DNA from 3 places in the Phocaeicola fibrisolvens genome. Region 2 is predicted to be linked to each of the others. Evidence: riboswitches for the same ligand, from Rfam matches in the RefSeq annotation. Region 2 holds a riboswitch; each other region holds the start of a gene.
What was found. A riboswitch is a leader RNA that binds a small molecule or an ion and turns the genes downstream of it on or off. The one in region 2 is predicted to bind cobalamin.

Region 1: it holds a riboswitch for cobalamin, as region 2 does, so the genes downstream of both, OCV81_RS01385 (DUF4465 domain-containing protein) here and OCV81_RS12850 (TonB-dependent receptor) in region 2, are expected to answer to the same signal.
Region 3: it holds a riboswitch for cobalamin, as region 2 does, so the genes downstream of both, OCV81_RS00690 (anaerobic ribonucleoside triphosphate reductase) here and OCV81_RS12850 (TonB-dependent receptor) in region 2, are expected to answer to the same signal.

The regions. Positions count from the first base shown of each region.
Region 1 covers NZ_JAOQJI010000002.1:134,951-138,495, reverse strand. The annotation lists gene OCV81_RS01390 (PKD-like domain-containing protein) at 1-1,233, opposite strand, end outside; gene OCV81_RS01385 (DUF4465 domain-containing protein) at 1,235-2,203, opposite strand; cobalamin riboswitch at 2,361-2,552, opposite strand; partial or broken gene OCV81_RS01380 (hypothetical protein) at 3,070-3,545, shown strand, end outside.
Region 2 covers NZ_JAOQJI010000035.1:15,471-19,015, forward strand. The annotation lists gene OCV81_RS12850 (TonB-dependent receptor) at 1-1,708, opposite strand, end outside; cobalamin riboswitch at 1,849-2,038, opposite strand; gene OCV81_RS12855 (precorrin-2 C(20)-methyltransferase) at 2,143-2,865, shown strand; gene OCV81_RS12860 (flavodoxin family protein) at 2,855-3,469, opposite strand; gene OCV81_RS12865 (PD-(D/E)XK nuclease family protein) at 3,506-3,545, shown strand, end outside.
Region 3 covers NZ_JAOQJI010000001.1:186,706-190,250, reverse strand. The annotation lists gene OCV81_RS00695 (CCA tRNA nucleotidyltransferase) at 1-1,220, shown strand, start outside; cobalamin riboswitch at 1,477-1,662, shown strand; gene OCV81_RS00690 (anaerobic ribonucleoside triphosphate reductase) at 1,665-3,545, shown strand, end outside.

The sequences.
Region 1 (3,545 bases), on a different contig from region 2:
ACCTCCGAGAGAAACATATTGTTCATTATCAAGACGTTTTTGTGCGTAAGCACAGGCTGCTTCGTGCGTGCTTTCCCCATTGAAACCTGCTGTATTCGTTTCGTTTACAAATTGTCCCGGAGCCGGAACAAATTCATATACTTTATTGCTGTAAATGGAATTTCCGGCAGCAAAAGGTCTTTTTCCGGCCGCTTCACAACATTTCACCGGAATATTGACACTGACTTCATCGACACCGGAGACCGAAATATTACGGGTGAGCACTGCTTTTGTATCTTGATTGTCGTATTTCACAGTAAAGGTAAGCGTGTGTTCTCCGGTTTTAGCGGGTTTGAAACCGTAAACCAAAGAATTGGCTCCCTCAATCGGTTGCCCGTCCAAACTCCATTGATAAGAAGGCTCGGCACTTATTGATACAAAGGGGCGGACAAACAAAGTACGTCCTAATTCTACGTATTTGGTATTATTCTCGGTAAAATATAAAGATGACGGAACTACGATTTCAATCGGAAGTTTATCGACAACCTCAATAGAAACTGTCTTCTTTGATTGTCCGTCTTCATTTGTTACGGTTAAGGTCAGTTCATAAGTTCCCAACTCATCTTGCTTGAATGTATAAGTATTTTCCGTTCCGACTTCGTTTCCGTTAAGAGTCCACAAATAAGTAGCTCCTTCTGCATTTTGAATGTCGGGTGTAAGGATATACTCACGTCCTGCGACAACTTTAAGCCCTATAGAGGGGGTTACCAATGAAATAACGGGCGGAGCCAATTCATTGACATCCACACGAATTTCTTCCTCTGTGCTGGCATCCCTCGTATCCACACGCAGGGTAACGTAATACGAACCGCATTCGTTGAAAATGTATTTCAATTGAGGCTCGTCGGAAATGATACGACCGTTGCATTTCCATGAATAAACGGCGTAATCGACATTCTGATAGGTCGGCTCAATAACGACCTCTTTTCCTATCTTTACAACGTAGATTCCGTCCTCGCTATCCAACTCAATGACAGGAGGCAATATCACGTCCTGCGATATTTCTTCGTCTTTGTTGCATGCAAATAGAAATATCGTCAAGGAGAATAAAAGCAAATACTTCTTCATTATATTTATAATTTTAATGCTGAAATTCCCTTGAAGAAAGTATTTGATTCCAATCTCCATTGGGATATAATAAAAAGGGGCAAATACTTTGCACTTGCCGTTAAAAAGCATTTGCCCCAAATTCATGTTATTCGTTTACGGTTACATCAATATCGTCTATAGCAACGTAAGCAGGAGTGTTCAATCCGTATGCGCTTGAATCGCTTCCTTCGAAATTGATAGCTACAGTACATACGCTGTCACCTAAACCGCTTAAATCCACTTGATTCCATCCGGTACGGATTTTATTGGTCAAACCTGATTCTGCATCTTTACTGGAATCGAAGTTTGCCAAATAGTATTCTACTTCCTTACCTGTAGGTTTACCCGTCGCATCCAACGCAACAAATACCACCTTAAACCATCCTTTTTGTGCCGACAAAGAGCCTTGTGTAAACGAGTTGCCATCCTTCATGACTAAGTAGGTATAAGTCGTATTACAAACCCATACGCTGTTGAATTTACCATATTTCGGTGTACCCTTGACAGGAGTGTTTGTGGTAACGACTCTGTAGCCGGTTGCATCGGTCAGGTAAATCTTCGCACATTTGTCATAGGTTGCTTGTGAATCATTGTATGAATCGCTATAACCGAAAGCTACAGCAAAATTTTTACCGCTATGACCGCCGTTGGGCCAGTACACGCTACATTGGTTTTGATAATCCCCCTGTGTCAGATTATGGAAATTAGAGATGGCAAAACCACCATTCCAAAATTCATATTCCCAAGGCTGTCCGCTTACCCATTCTTGTTCCAAATAGTTAATCGGGAACTGAATGTACGTACCGGTTTGCCCGATTTGAGTGATGTAGCCGGTCGTTACCTGCTTGCCGTTGGCCGTGGCAGAATAGAGATTGTTTCCATACTGGTCAGAAGCCATTACGCTGGAAGGTACGTTATCAAAATCGATAAGCGCATTGGTAGAACTTATCGCGCGGGTTTGAATCGCACTCTCCTCATACGGAGCAAGGAAGTCATCGTCGGATGAACATCCCGTGAACACTGCGGCGGCCATTGCTACAACAGCCATTGCCAAGAATCTAAAATTCTTTTTCATAACTTAATTATTAAAAGTTAAACAAAAAGTTTAAACACACATTCGTTTTTATTGCGACAGATTTGCAACGAATGAGAAATCGGTTATCAAAAAGAATATAGGTGCCTGTGGACGAGCCTCTGTTCATTTTAATCTAATGCCAATTATCCCGTGGTCACTAAATCTATCTCATCAAGCAGGTCTTCTGGCTCATCCCGCTTATCGCGCCTTCCCAGCTTTCACCAGTGGCAAAGAGTGCGATAAACTTTAATAGGACTTACAGCTGCGAGTACAGCTCCGGATTTTCACCGGGATTCCCTTTTAATTCCGTTCGACGCTTCGATTGGAAACTTGACTGGTGCAAAGTTAATGGTTATTTTTTAATCTTGTTTCTTTTTCTGTGATTTTTATTTCAAGAAAGGATTATTTTATGGCGCGAATTGTATTTTCATGTTAATCAAGCATTTATAACAACCACGAATAGTCTTTTCCCCTTATGAATAATAGCGTTTCTCAATTATGGTCTCTTTTCATCTCACGTCGGCAATTCTCTTCGGAGAGATTTTATATGCAAAGGTACAGCGTGCGTCTGGTCGTCAAGTATCGCTTTCACTAACGGTTCCCGGATATTCTTCACGGCAGCCTTCCACAAATCGAAGATTGACTTTCACTCCCCACCTCGTTGCAGGGCATAGTCGGACGAGCCTGACTGTGCTCTTACATTGGGCGGTTGGGTATTCCGTTTCATCCCGTACACTGTTTACTTGCCTTATCCGTCCTTTTCCCGCTGTCAGTCCTGCATAAAAATCATTCCCCGACGAGAAGCCAAAAGAGTTTCAAGAAAAGGAAAAAAAAAGAAAATATTTGACAATCTAAAATTTACAATTATGCACAGCAGGATTTTTCAAATTTCAACGGAGCCGATAGACAAAGAAAACTATCTGAATGAGGACACACTCCAGCAAGGAGACGGGAGCTTCTATGACTATTGTTCAGAAATAGACGAGGAAGACCGTAAAGAGGATATTGCCAATTTGGTCAATCATGCCTTGCCCAAAGGAATGTTCGAGCTTATATCCGATGACACCATGCGCTATAATGGTGGAATAGAGCAATGGAAAGAGGAGTATGTCGCCAATATCAAAAAAAGAGCGAATGCTCTTACGGCAGATAATATGTTGGAATGGGGTTCGACCTATTATCTCAAACAGGCAGTGGAAAATCCGTTGGATGTCGCCTATCATTTCTATTTGGATGGCGATGGCTGCAGTCTTTTGCCGAACAGTCCTTTACGTTTATGGAGTTTGTTTGTAGGCTTGAACCGGGAACGATACTCTACATCGGAGGAGTTGTTGATTACCAC
Region 2 (3,545 bases):
TATTGGCATAGACCGTAGACCCGTTGCCCAGCAGTTCACGGGCCAGAGGCAGACGCACGCTATGCTCAAACGAAGCCTTCAGCGCGACCGGCTCCCGGAACTTCACCCGCGTGCCGGCCCCGTATCCCAAGTAATTTCCCGTACTTTCTCCCTTCACCTTGTCCGAGCCCGTCTGCCAGTACAAGTCCGTCTGCCGGATATTCAGGTGATTGATGTAATCCTTGATAAAGAACGTGTTCTCCATCTTGTCCTGCCACAGTTGCTGCTGATAGGAAAGCCCGAGGATGTGTTTGCATACCACGTCATTGGACGGCACAAAACTGTCATCCACGTCGTCGTAGCGGTCGTTTCCCGTCCGGTTGAACAAGTAGTTCAGGTTCAGGGCATGCTGCGGATGAAAGCGATAGTCCCAGTTGGAGCGGAACATCGTCGTGGGGCGCTTGTAATGTCGCAACGACCGTTCCCGTCCCGTAATCTCATTGCGGGAACTCTCCACATAATTCCCGTTCCAGTCGTACACCCGGTAGGCCGTATCCACCGTCAGCGAATAGTCCCAGGTATGCGAAAGCATGCTGTGCATCTGCAACCCCTTCAACAGAAAGTCCTTCTTGCGGTACTGTGCCGACACGTTATAAGCCGACCCGTTCCGCTCGGCCATCCCGTAGACCTTGGTCTGGATAGAACCCGTCTGCAGCTCCTTGTCCACCTTCGAATACGAAGCCGTCACAAAGAAGTCGTCTGCCCACCGTTTCCCGCTCACTCCGACCTCCACCTGGGCCAGCAGCGAGAAATAATCGTCGTGGAAACGCCGGCGGTTGGACGGCACATACTTTCGCACGCTTTCCTCCCACACCTCTACCCCTTTCATCATATAGTCGTTCTTTGAATAGTTGACCCCGACGGTCGGGCGCACGATAATCCCGCTCTTGGGAAACACCACCTGCGCGTTCAAGTCCGCCTTGTGCGTATGGAACGAACCTATCCCGTACGATAGGTCCAGGTAATTCTTTTTCTCCTTCTTCGTCACGATGTTGATGGCACCGCCCAGCGCGTCAGCCCCCAAATAAGCCGGAACCACCCCCTTGTACATCTCGATGTGGTCGATGAGATTGACCGGCAGATTGGCCAGCGACACCCCGGAGCCCTTTGTCTCCAGCGGCACCCCGTCGATGAAATAACGGACCGAATTGCCCGACATCCCGTTGATGGACAGGTCATAGTCCGACCCGACGCCTCCCTCCTGCCGCACCTTGATGCCCGAAGCCCGGTCCACCAGCTCGTTCAGGTTGTTCAACGAACTCACAATCGGTTTCACATCCAGCGCACTGACGGCGAACGTACCTTCCCGCAATTTCTGCGATTGGCTCTTGGCATAGACTTCCACCTCATTCAAGGCCACGGCCTCTTCCTTCAGGACAAAGTCGATTCGCTTGTGCCCGACCAACCGGACCGTCTGCTTCTGGCTCTCATAACCGATGAAAGAAGCCACCACGGTATACGTCCCCTCCGGAAGCTCCAGTCGGTAGCCCCCCTTCTCGTCCGAATACGTCCCGTAGGCCGTACCCTCCACCGCCAGTGAAGCCTGCGCCACAGGCTGTCCGTGGGCAGACGTGATGCGGCCCGAAAGAGTGACCAGTCTCTGTGCCAGCCCTTCCGAGAAGCCGACAATGCCAAAAACGAAAATAAAAATGAGTGTCAGGTGTTTCATAAGTTCCTCAAATCTTCATACCACACACTTATGACCGCGAGACGCATACAAATACAAAGAGAAGAGGATTCCGTATATCCAGAACGGGTAGAGAGAAGTCCAGCTCGTTGTTTTCATACCTTATTTCCCGAAAGCATAAAAAACTATGTACGACACTGGCAGGTCTTCTGACTTGTTTCTTTTCAGGAGCCTTCCCATCTTTCCGACAGTGGCATGCAGATTTCCTGAAAATCATGCGAAACTTACAGCAGCGGGTCTGTTCAGGACTTTCACCTGATTCCCTTTTCATCACGCTTTATCCAGCAGTGAACCAATATCGCCACAAAGGTAGAAAATATTTTTTGATATGCTACATCCCGGCTGATTTTTCATTTTCACAAAAAAGATTGTATCTTAGCGACCGCAAAAAAAAAATCAATCCCCTTTTAGACTATATGGAATCCTCATATCCCGCAATTCAGTTTGTATCCTTAGGCCCCGGCGACCCGGAGCTCATCACCCTGAAAGGACTGAAGGCCCTACAGGAAGCCTCCTCTATCTATTGTCCGGGCACCCGCAGTGCCGCCGGCATCCCCTCCTCCTACGCCGCAAACACCTTGCGGGCACTGGGAATCGGGGAAGAGAAAATCAAGACATTCACCCTTCCGATGAACAAGCACAGAGAAGCGGCCCTGCAAGTGTATCACGAAGTGGCTGCACAGATAGAGGAAGATTACCGTGAAGGGCAGAAAATAGCCGTGGCCGCCGAAGGCGATGCCGGATTCTATGCTTCCGTGCAGTACTTGTATGAACTATTGGGAAATAAAGGCTTGCCGGTGAGACGCATCGCAGGCATTCCGGCGTTCATTGCCGCAGGTCCCGTGGCAGGTCTCCACCTGGCCAAACAGGAAGAAAGGCTGCTGGTCATTCCGGGCCTCATCTCCGCCGAAGAACTGACCGAGAAACTCCAATCCGGCTATGTCCTCGTCATCATGAAACTGCCTCTTTGCGCGGAAGCCGTACGTCAGTGCATCGACTCCCACCCCGAAGCAGCGTTCCATTACTTCGAAAATATCAGCCGGGCGAACGAATTCTATACCTCCGACCCGGCGATTATCAAGGAAAAGAAGTTTCCCTACTTTTCGCTGATGGTGATAAGTCCCGCTTCTAACGGATGAAATGAGTCGGTGTCCACGGCTCACTGGGCGGGATAGGCTCTCCTCCCTGCTTCAAGTTCTTCAGCAACCACGCCATGTTGCGCCCCAGCGTACGCATGGTCTGCAATCCCTCGATGTCCTGACTCGCTTCGCCCGGCAATCTGCCGTGCACGCTGTTCCAGTATTGTGACGACACCACCGGCATGTTGTTGATGGTGAAATACTTGTTCAGGCGGTCGAACGTCGCACTGGCTCCTCCGCGACGGCATACAGCCACCGAGGCAGCAGGCTTGTAGGCCAGCAAGTCGCCGGCAGAATAGAACAGACGGTCGAGCAAGGCACAGAGCGAACCGTTGGGCCCTGCGTAATACACCGGTGACCCGACAACAAGACCGTCCGCCGTCTCCAGTTTCTCCCGGATTCTCTGATACAACTCATCCTTGAACACGCACCGTCCCAGTTCCCTACAGCGTCCACAGGCAATGCAACCCTGCACCGCTTTGGTTCCGATGGATACGATTTCTGCTTCTACACCATTCGCTTCCAACGCCTTCGCCACTTCCGACAAGGCGATAAATGTATTTCCCTCTCTGTGGGGACTTCCGTTAATTAATAAAACTTTCATATCTCTCTATTTGTTTTTCTACAAAGATAAGCGGTTTTGGAAGATTTTGAAGCGTCTCAATTACGGATAATTCTAC
Region 3 (3,545 bases), on a different contig from region 2:
CCGTATTCAAGAATTTTGGTACGGCACAAGTCAAATTCAAGGACACGGAAGTGGAGTTCGTGGGGGCACGGAAAGAATCGTACAGCCACGACAGCCGCAAACCCGTGGTGGAAGACGGTACGCTGGAAGATGACCAGAACCGGAGGGACTTTACCATCAATGCCATGGCGGTCTGTCTGAACAAGGACCGCTACGGAGAGCTGGTGGACCCGTTCGGAGGACTGGATGACCTGAAGGAACGGACCATCCGTACACCGCTCGACCCGGACATCACCTTCAGCGACGACCCGCTGCGCATGATGCGCTGCATCCGCTTTGCCACACAGCTGAATTTCTACATCGACGACGAGACCTTTGCGGCACTGGAACGCAACAAGGACCGCATCAAGATAATCTCCCGCGAACGCATCGCCGACGAACTAAACAAGATACTCTTGTCGCCGGTTCCGTCGAAAGGGTTTATCGACCTGGACCGCTGCGGACTGCTGGAACTGATTTTCCCGGAACTGGTGGCTCTGCAAGGAGTGGAAGTACGCAACGGACGCGGGCACAAGGATAATTTCTACCATACCCTGGAAGTGGTGGACAACATCTCCAAAGTGACCAATGACCTGTGGCTGCGCTGGGCGACCCTGCTCCACGACATCGGCAAACCGAGAACGAAACGCTGGGAACCCAAGGCGGGATGGACTTTCCACAATCATAATTTCATCGGGGAAAAGATGATTCCGGAAATTTTCCGCAAAATGAAACTCCCGATGAACGAAAAGATGAAATACGTGCAGAAGCTCGTGGGACTGCACATGCGCCCCATCGTCATTGCCGACGAGGAAGTGACCGATTCAGCGGTCCGCCGTCTGCTGTTTGAGGCCGGCGACGACATCGACGACCTGATGATGCTCTGCGAGGCCGACATCACCTCGAAGAACGAAGCCCGCAAACAGCGCTTCCTGGACAATTTCAAGCTGGTGCGCCAGAAACTGAAGGATTTGGAAGAGAAAGACCGTATCCGGAACTTCCAGCCGCCGGTAGACGGGGCTGAAATCATGCACGTGTTCAACCTCCAGCCTTGCCGTGAAATCGGCAGCCTGAAAAGTTCCATCAAGGACGCCATTCTCGACGGGGTGATTCCGAACGAACACGATGCGGCCTTCGACTTTATGCTGAAGAAAGCGGAGCAGATGGGCCTGAAACCGGTCAACCTGCCTGAAAAGAAATAATCTGCCCATCTCTCACAACCCCCGTATGCTGGCTGCTGCCGGAGGTTGTGAGAGACTTTTTCTTCTCCTATTTCCTTCCTCTCTTAAACTAAGGAATAATCCGGAAGTTTCCAATATTCAAAAACCTGTATAAATTACAGTTTACCAAAATACACATCCACAGTATGCTGTAGACCTAATTTACGCTGGAAAAGTTCTCCAAATTTAGAGACTCATCTAAATTCTCATTTTTTATTTTCCTCCCAAACGTCTATCTTTGTCTCACTTTTCCGAAGGTAACTTAACCGTTTCAAAAGGGAATGCCGTGCAAATCGGCGACAGTACCTGCTGCTGTGATTCTTGTGGAAACCGTGACACGCTCTGCAAGCCACTGTGAGCCCACTCATGGGAAGGCGTCTACGGCGAGAGATCAGTCAGAAGACCTGCCCGGGAAAGCCTAAATTTATGTCTCACTCTTTAATTTACAGAAAAATGAATCTGACAGAAATCCGTATCATCAAGCGCGACGGAAAGCAGGAGAACTTTTCGGCCGCCAAAATCACCAATGCCATCGGTAAAGCGTTCAAGGCAACCGGCATCGACTTCCAGGAGGAGGAAATAGAAGGTATCACCCGGCAGGTAGTGTCGCATTTCACCCAACAGACCATCGGGGTGGAAGATATCCAGGACCTCGTGGAAAACGAACTGATGAAGGTACAGCCGGAGGTGGCCAAGAAATACATTATCTACCGCCAGTGGCGTAACACTGAACGGGAGCGTAAGACGCGTATCAAGCACATCATGGACGGCATCGTGGCCATCGACAAGAACGATGTGAACCTGAGCAACGCCAACATGTCGAGTCATACGCCGGCCGGACAGATGATGACGTTCGCTTCTGAAATCACCAAGGATTACACCTACAAATATTTGCTACCCAAGCAGTATGCCGAGGCACACCAGCTGGGCGACATCCACATTCACGACCTAGATTATTACCCCACTAAAACGACGACTTGTATCCAGTACGACCTGGACGACCTATTCGAACGGGGTTTCCATACCAAAAACGGCAGCATCCGTACGCCGCAGTCCATCCAGAGCTATGCTACCCTGTCCACCATCATCTTCCAGACCAACCAGAACGAACAGCATGGAGGACAGGCTATTCCGGCCTTCGACTTCTTCATGGCCAAAGGGGTACTGAAGAGTTTCCAGAAAATCCTGGCCACACTCCTCAGCTTGTTGTTCGACCTCAAGGGAATAGAAACCGACGAAAAAGAAATCCTCAAAGGCATACGTACGCATTTCCAGGGCATCGAAGCCGGAGAAGAAACACGTACTACTTACCTCAGCTTTCTGGCAAACCAAGGCCTTACGCTGACACAGGAAGAACTGGACTACGCGTTGCGCAAGACGCTGACACAGACCCGCAAAGACACGCACCAAGCCATGGAAGGTTTCATCCACAACCTGAACACTATGCATTCCCGCGGAGGAAACCAGGTGGTTTTCAGTTCCATCAATTACGGTACCGACACCTCGGCTGAGGGAAGAATGGTCATTCAGGAACTGTTGAAAGCCACCATCGAAGGCTTGGGCAACCACGGAGAGGTACCGGTGTTCCCGATTCAGATTTTCAAGGTCAAAAACGGGGTGACTTATTCCGATGCCGACTACCAGCTGGCCATGCAGGACTTTGAAGCGGCCCTTGAAGGAAAGGTGACTTTCGAATGTCCGAACTTCGACCTCTTCCTGCAGGCTTGCCGCACCACGGCCAAGGCGTTGTTCCCGAACTTCATGTTCCTGGACACCCCTTTCAACACGCACGAGAAATGGCGGGCCGACGACCCGAAACGCTACCGCTACGAGCTGGCGACCATGGGATGCCGTACCCGTGTGTTCGAGAACCTGCACGGAGAAAAGACCTCACTGGGACGAGGCAATCTTTCTTTCACGACCATGAACCTGCCGCGACTGGCCATCGAAGCGCATCGCAAAGCGGAAGCTTTTGTGGACGAAACTCCAGAAAATCGTCTAGAAAAAGCCAAGGAATTCTTCCTCCAGTCGGTTCACTCCATGGCGGAATTCATTGCCGAGCAATTATACACCCGCTACCAATACCAGCGTACGGCCCTCGCCCGGCAGTTCCCGTTCATGATGGGCAACAACGTATGGAAAGGCGGTGCACAGCGTCATCCGAATGAGGAGGTGGGCGACGTGCTGAACCAGGGTACCTTGGGCATCGGCTTCATCGGAGGGCACAACGCCATGGTGGCACTCTACGGACAGGGACACGGGCATAATCCGAAAGCCTGGGAAACGCTCTATGCAGCCGTAGAAGAA